2 regions of the Pseudazoarcus sp. NS36 genome follow, and region 1 is predicted to be linked to the other one. Evidence: predicted binding sites of a transcription regulator. Region 1 holds the regulator's gene; the other holds the start of a gene.
What was found. The regulator FNR, encoded in region 1, switches genes on or off when oxygen is low (the NO sensors DNR and NnrR bind a similar motif). The targets are predictions, from matches to a motif close to TTGANCTAGNTCAA.

Region 1 (6,936 bases):
ACGAACTGGTGCACGTCCTGCAGGACACGCTGGAGCGTCGCGGCGGCAACGTGGTCATTCCGGCCTTTGCAGTCGGTCGCACGCAAGAGGTCATCTACATGCTCGCCGATCTGGTGCGGCGAGGGCGGGTGTCGCGGCTGGAGGTCGTCGTTGATTCTCCGATGGCCTCTGCGGTGACCGAGGTCACGCTCGAGCATGACGCCCTGTGGGATGCCGAGACACTCCGTCTGCGCGACTGGGCGCTGGCTCACCCCGAGCGTTTCGCCATCCGTTTCGTGTCCGACGTGGAGGAGTCGATTGCGCTCAATGCGCGCAAGCGCGGCCTGGTCATCATTTCGGCCAGTGGCATGTGTGAGGCGGGGCGCATCAAGCACCATCTCGCCCACAATCTCCCGCGCCCCGAATGCAGCGTGGTGATCTGCGGCTTTCAGGCAGGCGGTACGCTGGGGCGTCGCCTGGTCGATGGGGCTCGATCCGTGAGCCTGTTTGGCGAACGGGTGCCGGTGCGTGCATCGGTGCATACCATCGGCGGGCTGTCGGCGCATGCCGACCAGCCATCCCTGCTGGCGTGGATGGGGGGCTTTGAGCGGGCCCCCCGCAAGGCCTTTGTCGTGCACGGCGAGAGCAACGCTGCGCAGGCACTGGGCGATGCGATGCGTCAGCGTCTGGGGTGGACGGTGCGGGTGGCGGAGCCTGGTGTGGTGGAGCCGCTCGAATGAGCGCGAGGCGCTAGCGACTGCCGGACAGCTGGATGAGGCGGCGCAAGCCGGCTTGATCGATGATGCGGATGTGCTTCTGCTGCACCGTGATCAACCCTTCGTCCTGGAAGCGCGAGAAGGCGCGCGACACGGTTTCGAGTTTGAGCCCGAGGTAGGAGCCGATCTCGTCGCGGGTCATGCGCAGGTTGAACTCGGCCGGAGAAAAGCCGCGCGCATTGAAGCGTTGCGACAGATTCATCAGAAAGGCGGCCAGCCGCTCTTCCGCCCGCATCGAGCCGAGCAGCATCATCACGCCGTGGTCGCGCACGATCTCGCGGCTCATGACCTTGTGGAACTGATGCTGCAGCCCTTCGACCTCGCGGGACAGTTCTTCGAGCTGGCTGTACGGAAGTACGCACACCTCGCTGTCTTCGAGTGCGACCGCGTTGCAGCTATGGGTTTCGGTGCTGATGCCGTCCAGTCCGAGCATCTCGCCCGTCATCTGGAAGCCGGTGACCTGTTCGCGGCCGTCCTCCAGCAGCACGTCGGTCTTGAACCAGCCGACGCGGATGGCGTAGATCGCGTCGAAGGCGTCGCCCGAACGGTAGAGGTGCTGGCCCTTGCGGATCTTGCGGCGTGCGCCGACCAGGTTGTCGAGCCGCTCGATCTCCTCGGCGGACATGCCGACCGGAAGACACAACTCATGGAGATTGCACTGTGAGCAGGCAGCGCGCATGGCGGGGGCGCTGATTGGAACCGTCGCTTTGGTCACTGCGTGTGGCCACTCCATAGACATGCAGCGCCATTCGCGCATGCGTTTGATACACGTCAAAGCGGTCCGGGCCGGAATCCGGGATCGTGGAAACCATGCAGGAAACTACTCCCATGGATATCCACCAGCCGGTCGTCTTCGATCCCGATCTGATCCGTCGCTTCGACGTCAGCGGACCACGGTACACATCCTACCCTACGGCCGATCGCTTTGTTGAAGCCTTCGACGCGCAGGGGCTGGAGCAGTGGCTGCACAAGCGCAGCGTGGGTGGGGTGGTGCGTCCGCTCTCGCTGTATTTTCATATCCCGTTCTGCAACACCATCTGCTACTACTGCGGCTGCAACAAGATCATCACCAAGGACCACGGCCGCTCGGGCAGGTACCTCAAGTATCTCGCCAAGGAAATTGCACTGCAGGCGGCCCATATCGAGGGCAGCCGCGAGGTCACGCAACTGCACCTGGGCGGCGGTACGCCGACTTTTCTGTCGCATGACGAAATGCGCGGACTGATGGAGTCGGTACGCAAGCACTTCACGCTCAAGCCGGGTGGGGAGTATTCGATCGAAGTCGACCCGCGCAAGGTTGATTTCGAGACCGTCGCGCTGCTCGCCGAGCTGGGCTTCAACCGCATGAGCCTCGGCGTGCAGGACTTTGATCCCGATGTGCAGAAGGCCGTCAATCGCATCCAGAGCTACGAAGAGACGCGCCTGGTGCTCGACGCCGCGCGCGCCACGGGTTTCCGCTCGGTCAGCATCGACCTGATCTACGGCCTGCCGAAGCAGAACGTGATCCGCTTCAACCGCACGCTGAAACAGGTCATCGAACTGGCACCGGATCGCATTTCGCTCTACAGCTACGCTCACCTGCCGGCCACCTTCAAGCCGCAGCGGCGTATCGACGCCGCGCTACTGCCCGATCCCGACGGCAAACTGCAGATCCTGCAACTGGCCATCCGGCGGCTGACCGAGGCGGGCTACGTCTATATCGGCATGGATCACTTCGCGCGGCCCGACGATGAACTCGCCGTGGCGCAGCGCCAGGGCCGTCTGCACCGCAACTTCCAGGGCTATTCGACACAGTCCGAGTGCGATCTGCTGGCCTTCGGCGTTTCGGCCATCGCCAGCATCGGTCCGGTCTACGCCCAGAACCACAAGGTCATCGACGACTACTACGACGCGCTGGATCGTGACGAGCTGCCGGTGATGCGCGGTATCGAGCTGTCTGCCGACGATGTGCTGCGCCGCGCCATCATCCAGGCGCTGATGTGCCATTTTGAACTCTCGATCGAGTCCATCGAGATCGCGCACCTGATCCGCTTCGACGAATACTTTGCTGAAGAGCTGGCCGATTTGCGCGAAATGCAGGCGGCCGGCTTGCTCGAGATCAGCGACGGCTGGATTGCCGTTCAGCCCGCCGGCCGCATGCTGGTGCGCGTCATCGCCATGGTGTTCGATCGCTATCTGCGTGCTGACCGGGAACGCAAACGTTACTCCCGCGTGATCTGAGTCCGGCCCGGCGCGACGCCGGCGGGTATACTCGCGCCTTGCATCGTTGTTCCCTCCTATTTTCATGCCTGAAACCGGTTACATCGCGGTCTTCCTGATCGGCCTGCTCGGCGGTACGCATTGTGTTGCCATGTGCGGCGGCATCGTCGGCGCGCTGTCGGTACAGATGCCGGGGAAGTCTGCGCGTCAGTGGCCCATCCATCTTGCCTACAACCTCGGGCGCATCAGCACCTATACCGCTCTGGGCGGCCTGGCCGGTGCCATCGGCAGTGCAGGGATGCTGTTCGGCGATGTGTTGCCGGTGCAGCTTGGCTTGTACGTGGCGGCCAACATCATGCTGATCCTGCTCGGGCTCTATCTGACCGGTATCACGCAGTTGCTCAAGCCGCTTGAGCGCGCGGGAGGTGTGATCTGGCGACGTGTCCAGCCTTTCACCGCGCGCTTTCTGCCGGCACGCACGGTGGGGCGCGCGCTGCCGCTGGGTTTGTTGTGGGGTTTTCTGCCCTGTGGACTTGTGTACAGCGTGCTGACAACGGCGCTGGTCACCGGCTCGGCCGGTCGCGGCGCCGGGCTGATGCTGGCCTTCGGTCTGGGAACCTTGCCCAACCTGATGCTTGCCGGCATGTTGTTCAAGCGCTTTCGCGATCTCACCCGCAATACCCGTGTGCGCCTTGCAGCCGGTCTGCTGGTGCTCGGCTTTGGCGTATTCGGGCTCTACCATGCGCCGCATCTGGGCGGGCAGCTGTGGAGTGGCGTGATATGCTGACGCCGCATTTTTGTGCGGTGCAATGTCAGGCAAACGCAGGAGTCAGGGCATGAGTGAAGTGACGATTCGCGTAGACGGGATGAGCTGTGGCGGTTGTGTGCGCAATGTGACCGGGGTGCTGAAGGCCTTGCCCGGCGTCTTCGAGGCCGAGGTTCATCTCGAAGAGGCTGAAGCCCGCGTCGAGTTCGACCCGGCCCGGATTACCGTCGAGGACTTGCGTCAGGCCATCACCGACGCCGGTTTTGACGCTGCAGCCTGAGCGGCTCAGCTTTTGTCGAGCCTGAACGGTGAGCGCTCCGACAGCTCATCCAGATAGAACCCGATCCCCTCGGTCTCTCGCGCCAGAAAGCGGTCTACCGCGTCTGCGAAGCGTTCATCGCGCAGCCAGTGTGCCGAGCGCGTGACCACCGGCTCCAGTCCCCGTGACAGCTTGTGTTCGCCCTGGGCGCCGCCCTCGAAGCGCGGGATGCCTTGTGCGACGCAGTATTCGATGGCGCGGTAGTAGCACAGTTCGAAGTGCAGAAAGGGCAAGGCCTCGCTGGCCCCCCAGTAACGCCCGTACAGTGCGTGCCGGTCGTGCAGGAAAAAGGCACCGGCGACCGGCTGTCCGGCGCGTCTGGCCAGCAACAGGCGCACCTTGTCCGGCATGCGCTGGGCCAGCATCGCAAAAAAGTCCGGCGTCAGATACGGCGTGGAACGGTGCATCGCATAGGTCGTTGCGTAGCAACGGTGGAAGAACGCCCAGTCGGCCTCGCTCGCCGTGTATCCGTCCAGCCACACATATTCCAGTCCATGTTCGGCCGCGCGCCGGCGTTCCTGGCGAATCTTCTTGCGCTTGGCGTGGTTGAGGCTGGAGAGAAATTCCTCGAAATCACCGTAGCCGCGGTTGTGCCAATGAAACTGGACCCCGCTGCGCAGCATGAAGCCAGCTCCAGCCAGTGCCTGCGCCTCCGTCTCTGAGGGCAGCAGTACGTGGATCGAGGACAGGCCGGATTCAGCCGCGAGCAGTTGTGCGGCCTGGGCCATCGGGGCCAGATAGGCTGCATCCCGGGTGAGCAGGCGCGGACCCGGCACGGGCGTGAAGGGGATGGCCGAGAGCCACTTGGGGTAATAGGCCAGCCCGTGACGCTGGTAGGCATCGGCCCAGGCCCAGTCAAACACGTACTCGCCATACGAATGCAGTTTTTCGTACAGCGGCATGGCGGCGACCAGCGTGGTGTCGTTCTCCAGCACGAGGTGCTGCGGGTGCCATCCGGTACCTTCGCCAACCGAGCCGCTGTCTTCCAGCGCCGACAACATGGCGTGCGAGACACAGCAGGCGCCGTCACCCAGTTCGTCCCACACGGCGGCGTCGACTTCGGCGATGTGCGGAACGATGCGGGCGGTCAGCGAAGCAGTCATGTTCATCCGTTAATCAAGATCATCCTGGCGCCACGCAGACACTTGGCGCGCGACCTGACGGGCATCTTGCCGTGGGCCGGCAATAAAAAAGCCCGCCGTGAGGCGGGCCGAGGGGACTCTGCGCGGGCTCGTGTCAGACGGTCTTGCACTCGTTTGCAAGCGGCTTGTTGGTGCGTCCGTCGAGCAGAACACCCTTCCACGGCAGGTCGATCCAGACCAGGCCGTTCCGGCGATCCTCGTAGCGTGGCAGGCCCGACTCGGACGGGTCTCGCGCCAGATTGTAGCGCTTCCCCTGCCAGCCGATCTGCATCGATCCTTGCTCGCGCGCGCCGCGCTGCACGTCGACACGTTGGCCGAACTCGCACTGATAGCTGCCACTGCCCAGCTCGAACTCGAGCTGTCGTTTCTGCGAATCAGGTTTTGAGGCAAAGGCGGGGGTGGTGCTGACTGCGAAAACCGCAGCACCGATGAGGGCAGGGAAGAGGGGTGTGCGGGACATCGTGTCTGCTCCGGGAACCGTTGGCGGATTCTAGGTCCCCCGCCGACGCCGGTGTAGTCGTGAAAGTGTAAGCGAACACTTGCTGACGGCATCTGTCGCGGAGGGCCTTGGCGCAAGTGTAGCTGGCTGAGCCCTGCGGGTACATTCTGTGCTGCGGGCGAAGCCGGTATAGTTGCGCCCATGATGAAATCGCATGCCTTTGCCGTCGCCCAGTTCAACCTGGTGGTTGGCGACGTTTCCGCCAATGCGGAGCGGATTATTGATGCCCTCGCACAGGCCCGCGCGGATGGCGCGCGGCTGTTGCTCACGCCCGAATTGGCCCTGTCCGGCTATCCGCCGGAGGATTTGCTGCTGCGCCCGGATTTTCACCGTGCCTGTGAACGTGAGCTTGCGCGTATCGCGGAGGGCGTCACGGACGTAGTGCTGGTGCTGGGCCATCCTCACATGCGTGACGGGCGTTGCTACAACGCGGCTTCGGTCATCCGCAACGGGCAGGTGGAGACCACCTATCTCAAGCAATTGCTGCCGAACTATTCGGTCTTTGACGAGCAGCGCTATTTCTCGGCCGGGTCACAGGCGTGCGTGTTCGAGCTGGATGGTCTGCGCATCGGTCTGGCGATCTGCGAGGACCTGTGGGAACCGGGGCCAGTGCAGGCGGCGCGTGCGGCCGGTGCCGAACTGCTGCTGGGCCTGAATGCCTCGCCCTTTCACCTCGACAAACGCGCGATGCGACTGGAGACCCTGCGTGCGCGGGTCGCCGAGACAGGCTTGCCGGTGTTGTATTGCAACAGCGTGGGCGGGCAGGACGAATTGGTGTTCGATGGCGCATCCTTTGCGCTGGATGCAGACGGTGCGCTGGCCTGGCGCGGGCCGTCGTTCGACGAGGCGCTGAGCGTGCTGCGTTTCGACGGGGCAGGCTGGGTGCATGACCTGCCCGCCGTGGCGGAGCCTTCACCGGAAGAGGAGGTGTACGCGGCGCTGATCACCGGCGTGCGTGACTACATCGGCAAGAACGGTTTTCCGGGTGCCATCATCGGCCTGTCGGGTGGCATCGATTCGGCGCTGACGCTGGCGGTGGCGGTCGATGCGCTGGGGGCCGACAAAGTGCGTGCGGTGATGTTGCCGTCGCCCTACACCGCACAGATGAGCCTGGACGATTCGCGAGAGATGGTGCGGCGGCTGGGCGTGCGTTACGACGAGATCGCCATCGAGCCGGCCATGCGGGTGTATCACGACATGCTCGCCGGACAGTTCCGCGGGCTGGCCGAGGACGCCACCGAAGAGAACCTGCAGAG
Region 2 (6,936 bases), on a different contig from region 1:
CCCAGCGCTTCCTGCTCTACATCAAACAACAGCGCCAGCAGCGGGGCGGCCAGCACCAGCGGCAGGCCGGTCACGATCCAGTGCGCGGCGATCTTGGCGGTTACCCACAGCGCGGCTGGTTCAGGGGTAAGCAACAACTGCTCCAGCGTGCCGTCGGCGTGGTCCTGCGCGAACAGCCGGTGCAGCGACAGCAGGGTCGACAGCAGCGCCGCGACCCACAACACGCCCGGCCCGATGGCGCGCAACTGGTTGGTTTCGGCGCCGACGCCGAACGGAAACAGGCACACCACGACGACAAAGAACGCAAGTGTAACAAGCACATCGGCCCGCCCGCGCCACGCGAGCATCAGATCGCGACGAAGTACCGCCGCGAAGGCGCCGCCGGCGCCGCTCAACATGCGACCTCGGCCAGATCGAGGACGTCGGGTGCGCGCTTGAATGGTGCGTCCTGATGGGTCGTCATCACCACCGCGCCGCCCGCTTCGCAATGTGCTTCGAGCGTGTCTGCCAGGTCGGCCACGGCGGCTACATCGAGTGCGGTGAAAGGCTCGTCGAGCACCCACAGCGGGCGCTCGCCGGACACGAACAGCCGCGCCAGCCCGACGCGGCGGCGCTGGCCCTGCGACAGCACCTTGGCCGGCAGGTCGATCTGCGCGCCGAGTCCGATGCGTTCCAGCGCGGCGATGCAGCGCGCGTCATCCGCCGCCTCGCCTCCGGCATGGATGGCGAAGCGCAGGTTCTCGAGCGGAGTCAGCAGATCGTTCAGCGCGGGCGCATGGCCCAGATACAGCAGTTCGGCGTGGAAGTCGTCGCGGCAGCGGCGGATGTCTTCTCCGCGCCAGCGCACCGTGCCGTACTCGGGCTGTGACAGCCCGCACAGGATGCGCAACAGACTGGTCTTGCCGACGCCGTTGGGGCCTGCGATGCGGAGCATGCGCCCCGGCCCGAGACCGAGGTCGAGGCCGCGGAACAACAGGCGATCACCCTTCAGACAGGCGAGTTCGGAGGCGTCAAGCATGGGGCGCAATTGAACCATACACGCCCAGTTTCAGGGAAATCTTATGGTTCGCCGCAGCGCCAGATCAGACGCTGCGGCGGGCCGGCCGACCGGCCTCAATGTGCCGGCGGCGGTGGCCGGAACACGTCGTCGGATACCGCCTCTCGCTCCAGACCGATGTTCTGATGCACGGCCGGCAACTGGTGCGCGATGCCCTTGTGGCAGTCGATGCAGGTCTGACCGGCGTCCAGACCCGCCTGGTGTGCGACATTCGAGCGACGACCCTGCACCGAATAGTCGAAGTACTCGAAGGCATGGCAATTGCGGCACTCCTGCGAGTCGTTGGCCTTCATGCGGCGCCATTCACGCTGCGCCAGCCGCAGGCGGTTGGCCTCGAACTTCTCCGGCGTGTTGATGCTGCCCACGACTTTGCCGTAGAGCTCGCGGCTGGCCTGCACCTTGCGGATCATCTTGGCGCCCCAGTCCTGCGGCACATGGCAGTCCGAGCAGATCGCGCGCACGCCGGTGCGGTTCTGGTAATGGATGGTCTGGCGGTATTCCTGATAGACGAAGTTCTCCATCTCGTGGCACGACAGGCAGAAACGCTCGGTGTTGGTTGCTTCGACCGCCCAGTTGAAGCCGCCCCAGAACACGATGCCGCCGATGAAGCCGGCCGCCAGAACACCCAGCCCGAGTCCCTTGAGCCAGCGCCACAGGCGCTTCACGCTGTTGTCAGACATTTGCTTGTCTCCCTGACGTGGCCGTTCAGCGCACGCCGGTGGCGGGCTTGAAGGTGTTTTCGACCAGCGGACGGGCATCGGTCTGCGGCACGTGGCACTGCAGGCAGAAGTAGCGGCGCGGCGAGATGTTCGAGAGCTCGTTGGCGTCGCGGTCCTTGAAGTGCGTGACGCTGACCTTGGTCGCACCGGACGCGCGGTAGCGCGTCCAGGAGTGGCAATCCATGCACTTGTTGAAGTTCAGCGAGACCTCGTAGCCCTCGACCTTGTGCGGCACCAGCGGCGGTTGCTGAATGTAGTCGCGCGGCAGCGGCGGGCCGTCCGGCATCACCCGGTATTGCCCCGGTGCCAGTTCCGGCGCGGATACGTCGGCGCCGCGCACGCTGCTCACAGCCTGCGCGATGGCCTGCGGAATGCCGATCAGGGTGAGCGCCAGCGCGGCCCCCAGCGTTGCCAGCAGGATTCGGGTGTTCTTTTTCATGGTGTGCTCCGTGAATTCGGTGTCGCGTGGGGGCTCAGGCCCGCTCCACCCGCACAGGACATTTCTTGAAGTCGGTTTCCTTGGAGATCGGGCAGGTCGCGTCCTGGATCAGCTTGTTCACCAGCCGGCCTTCGTCGAAGAACGGGATGAAGATCAGCCCCTTCGGCGGCTTGTTGCGACCCCGGGTTTCGAGCTGGGCGACGATCTCGCCGCGCCTGGATTGCACCTTGATCGCCATGCCGCGCTGCAGCCCGCGCTTCTGGGCGTCCTCGGGGTGCATGAAGATCTGCGCCTGAGGCACGGCGCGGTGCAGTTCCGGCACGCGGCGTGTCATCGAGCCGGTGTGCCAGTGCTCCAGCACGCGGCCGGTGCACAGCCACAGGTCGTACTCGGCGTCCGGCTTTTCGTGCGGCTCCTGGTAGGGCAGCGCAAAGACAATGGCGCGGCCGTCCGGGTGGCCATAGAAGCGCACGCCTTCCCCGGCCTTGACGTAGGGGTCGTAGCCTTCGCGGTAGCGCCACAGCGTTTCCTTGCCGTCGACCACCGGCCAGCGCATGCCGTGTTCGACGTGGTAGGCGTCGAAGTCAGCGAGGTCGTGGGCCTTGCCGCGCGTGAAGCGGGCGTACTCCTCGAACAGGCCTTTCTGCACGTAGTAGCCGTAGGCTTTTGATTCGTCGTTCATGTAGCCGGCCCAAGCGTGGGCATTGACCTTGGCCACGTCCGACAGCGGGAATTTGTTGACCTGACCGTTGGCGAACAGCACGTCGTACAGCGTCTTGCCGCGCACCTCGGGTTTCTTGGCGATGAGGTCGGCGGGCCACACGTCCTCGACCTTGAAGCGCTTGGAGAACTCCATGTACTGCCAAAGGTCGCTGCGCGACTCGCCCGGCGCCCGCACCTGCTGGCGCCAGAACTGGGTGCGACGCTCTGCGTTGCCGTAGGCGCCTTCCTTTTCGGTCCACATCGCCGAGGGCAGGATCAGATCCGCCGACAGCGCGGAGACGGTGGGGTAGACGTCGGACACCACAATGAAAGTGTCCGGGTTGCGCCAGCCGGGATAGACCTCTTCGTTGATGTTCGGGCCGGCCTGCATGTTGTTGGTGGTGCTGGTCCAGTAGCACTTGAGCACGCCGTCCTTGAGCGCGCGGCTCTGTGCCACGGCGTGAAAGCCGACCTGGTCGGGGATGGTGCCGGCCGGCAGATTCCAGACGTTCTCGGCAAATTCGCGGTGCTTGGGGTTGGTCACGACCATGTCGGCCGGCAGGCGGTGGGCAAAGGTGCCCACTTCGCGCGCGGTGCCGCAGGCCGAGGGCTGGCCGGTCAGCGAGAACGGGCTGTTGCCGGGCTCGGCGATCTTGCCGACCAGCAGATGCACGTTGTAGATCATGTTGTTCACCCAGGTGCCGCGGGTGTGCTGGTTGAAGCCCATGGTCCAGAACGAGGTCACCTTTTTCTTCGGGTCGGCATAGGCCTCGGCCATGCGGATCAGGTTGGCGCGCGGCACGCCGGAAAGCTTCGAGACCTTGTCCACCGTGTAGTCGGAGACGTATTTGGCGAACTCCTCGAAGCTCATCTCTTCGGATGCGCTCGGGTTGCCCTTGGGCTTGCCGTCGGCGCCGGCGTAACCGTTGTTGGTCGCCTTGGCTTCCAGCGGGTGATCCGGGCGCAGGCCGAAGCCGATGTCGGTTTCGCCGCGGCGGAACTTGACGTGCCTGGCGACGAATTCCTTATTCACCTTGCCGGTCGAGATGATGTGGTGACAGATGAAGTTGAGCAGCGCCAGATCGGTGTGCGGCGCGAAGATCATGCCGTTGTCGGCCAGTTCGAAGGAGCGGTGCTCGAAGGTCGACAGCACATGCACCTCGCAGCCCGGATGGCTCAGACGGCGATCGGTGATGCGGCTCCACAGGATCGGGTGCATCTCGGCCATGTTGCTGCCCCATAGCACGAAGGCATCGGCGTTCTCGATGTCGTCGTAGCAGCCCATCGGCTCGTCCATGCCGAAAGTGCGCATGAAGCCGGTCACGGCCGAGGCCATGCAGTGGCGCGCGTTGGGGTCGAGGTTGTTGCTGCGGAAGCCCGCCTTGTGCAGTTTCGACGCGGCGTAGCCTTCCCAGATGGTCCATTGGCCGGAGCCGAACATGCCGACCGAGCGCGGGCCGTGGGTCTTGAGCGCGGCCTTCCACTTCTCGGCCATGATGTCGAAGGCCTGATCCCACGAAATCGGCGTGAATTCGCCGTCCTTGGCGTACTGCCCGCCGCGCATGCGCAGCAGCGGCTGGGTCAGGCGGTCCGAGCCGTACATGATCTTGGACAGGAAGTAGCCCTTGATGCAGTTCAGGCCGCGGTTGACCGGCGAATCCGGGTCGCCCTGGGTGCCCACCACGCGGTTGTCCTGCACGCCGACCAGCACCGAACAGCCCACGCCGCAGAAGCGACAGGCGGCTTTGTCCCAGCGCACACGGGTTGCTGGGGAGCCGGCCTGCTGCGCGTGCACGACCACCGGAATGCCGATGCCGGCGGTGGCCGCAGCGGCCGCTACGGCCTGCGTCTTGATGAAATCGCGTCGATCCATGGTCATGTCTCCTGGGGTTCCGGAACTTCGGCTTGCCCTTCGTCGGTGTATTCGTAGGCGAGCGTGATGCTCAGCACGTGTTGGGCGAGGTTCACCGCGAGGATCGAGTCGGTCACTGAATAGCCCTCACCGTCTTCGACGGTGACGACGATCTGGCCGCTCTCGGTGGATTCGCCATGCAGCTGCACGCCGGGGATGGCGCGCAGGGTTTTTTCCAGCTCGGGGAAGTGCTCGGGCTTCGCCTTGACCACCAGGCTTACGATCTTCATTGCGGGTTCTCCATGGCGATGGCGCCGACCGGGCAGGGCGCAACACAGCCGCCGCAGCCGGTACAGGCCTCGGTCAGCACTTCGGGAATCGGGGAGCCACCCAGACGCGGTCGGAAACGGATGGCACTGGTCTCGCAGGCCTCGCCGCAGACGCGGCATTCGACGCCGTTGTGCGGCAGACAGGCTGCTGAAATCTGCGGGCGCAGAAACCACGCTGCGCTGAGCTTGAGGCGGCGCAACGCCTGCGGCTCACAGGCCGTCACACAGTCGCCGCAGAAGCTGCAGCCGGCCACGCCGAAATCGACACGCGGAAAGCCGCCGTCGCCGGGTTTGAGAATGGATTGGGGACAGGCTTCGATACAGGCGCCGCAGCGCGTACAGGCCTGCTCAAACGCAAGGGCACCAATCGCCCAGGGCGGGCGGGTGTCACTACGGGCGGGGTGGAGTTGCCCGCGCAGGAATCCTCGTCTTGAAACCGTCATGTCAGCGCGGCACAGCCTTGCGGTTGATGAGGTCCAATTGGACCCCTTCACCGTAGGTCACGCTTTGCGCTGGATCAATTCAGATGCACGGTTTTGGTGCAACCGGCTGAGCGCCGCCTGCGCGGGAGGATCGCCAAGCCACTTGTTTCCATGGAGCTTTTCGTGAAGGTCGGACTCAGCCCATTTCGTCGGCGATGTTGACCAGGGCGCCGACGATGTCGCTCATGGTCACGATACCCACCAGCTCGTTGTCGGCGGTGACCAGCACGCGGCGGATATCGAAGTTGGTCATCAGTTTGGCGGCGTGCTTGACCTCCAGCTCGCGTGAGACGGTCAGCGCCGGTTTGGCGCAGATGTCGTACACGTTGAGCAGGTCGATGTCGCCTTCCTCGGCGACGATGGCCTTGAGGATGTTGTTGTAGGTGATCAGGCCGAAAGCGTCGTGCGGGTGGCGCTTCTCCACGGCGAGTGCCTTGACCTTCTTTTCCTTCATCACCCGCATGGCCTGGCGGATGGTTGCAAGCGGCGAGATGGTGGCCACTTCGCGCACCATGATGTCCTTGACCAGCATGTTTTCCTCCTCGGGCTGTTTCAGCCTCAGATGTCGTCCTTGAGTTTTTCCTCGAACAGCGTGATCTGGCCCATGTCGATGCCGGCGATGTGTTCGAGCGGGATCGTGAACACTACGCCTCGACTGTTGGTCTTCAGATCCAGCTCGCGCGTGAGGTTCTTCATCACCGCCAGCGACAGCTTCTTCTCCAGCACGAATACCAGCACCGACTGGCTGCCCTCGTAGGTCAGACCGAAAAAGGTCTTCTTTTCGTTCGCCCCGATGCCGCGTGCATCGAGAATGGTGACGCCGCCCGCGCCGGATTCCTTGGCCACGTCGATGGCCTTGTCCTCCAGGTCGTCGGCGAGGATCGCAACGAGTACGGAAAACTTCACGATGTCGCTCCTTCTTCAGTACGCATGACCCGCTCGGCGATGATCGCGTAGAGCATGACGGTCACGATGGGAAAAATCGACGCGAATGCGATCAGGCCGAAGCCGTCGATCAGCACGTTGCGTCCCTCGATATTCGTTGCCAGGCCAATGCCCAGCGCGGTGACCAGCGGTACCGTGACTTCCGACGTGGTCACACCGCCCAGGTCGAAGGCCAGCGGCACGATGTACTTCGGCGCGAGGGCGGTCAGCGCAATGACCAGCGCGTAGCCGCCCATGATGTAGTAGTGGATGGAATCACCGGTAATGATGCGATGCACGCCGATGGTGATGCCCACCGCCACACCGAGCGCTACCAGCAGCCGGATGCGGTTGCCGCTGAGTTTGCCTTTGGCCGCTTCCTCGGCCTGGCTGCCGATGGCGATCAGCGCCGGCTCGGCCATGGTGGTGGCA

Region 2: napF (ferredoxin-type protein NapF) is a predicted target of FNR. The motif match lies at 5,606-5,619, and genes of this name have one in related genera.

The regions. Positions count from the first base shown of each region.
Region 1 covers NZ_BAAKJA010000002.1:140,497-147,432, reverse strand. The annotation lists gene AC6H0R_RS03785 (MBL fold metallo-hydrolase RNA specificity domain-containing protein) at 1-719, shown strand, start outside; gene fnr (fumarate/nitrate reduction transcriptional regulator Fnr) at 730-1,434, opposite strand; gene hemN (oxygen-independent coproporphyrinogen III oxidase) at 1,584-2,975, shown strand; gene AC6H0R_RS03770 (sulfite exporter TauE/SafE family protein) at 3,040-3,741, shown strand; gene AC6H0R_RS03765 (heavy-metal-associated domain-containing protein) at 3,791-4,000, shown strand; gene AC6H0R_RS03760 (GNAT family N-acetyltransferase) at 4,006-5,142, opposite strand; gene AC6H0R_RS03755 (MliC family protein) at 5,276-5,641, opposite strand; gene AC6H0R_RS03750 (NAD+ synthase) at 5,822-6,936, shown strand, end outside.
Region 2 covers NZ_BAAKJA010000008.1:46,832-53,767, forward strand. The annotation lists gene ccmB (heme exporter protein CcmB) at 1-398, opposite strand, end outside; gene ccmA (cytochrome c biogenesis heme-transporting ATPase CcmA) at 392-1,018, opposite strand; gene AC6H0R_RS13400 (NapC/NirT family cytochrome c) at 1,114-1,737, opposite strand; gene AC6H0R_RS13405 (nitrate reductase cytochrome c-type subunit) at 1,763-2,215, opposite strand; gene napA (nitrate reductase catalytic subunit NapA) at 2,250-4,796, opposite strand; gene AC6H0R_RS13415 (chaperone NapD) at 4,793-5,059, opposite strand; gene napF (ferredoxin-type protein NapF) at 5,056-5,541, opposite strand; gene AC6H0R_RS13425 (CBS domain-containing protein) at 5,717-6,112, opposite strand; gene AC6H0R_RS13430 (P-II family nitrogen regulator) at 6,139-6,486, opposite strand; gene AC6H0R_RS13435 (DUF1538 domain-containing protein) at 6,483-6,936, opposite strand, start outside.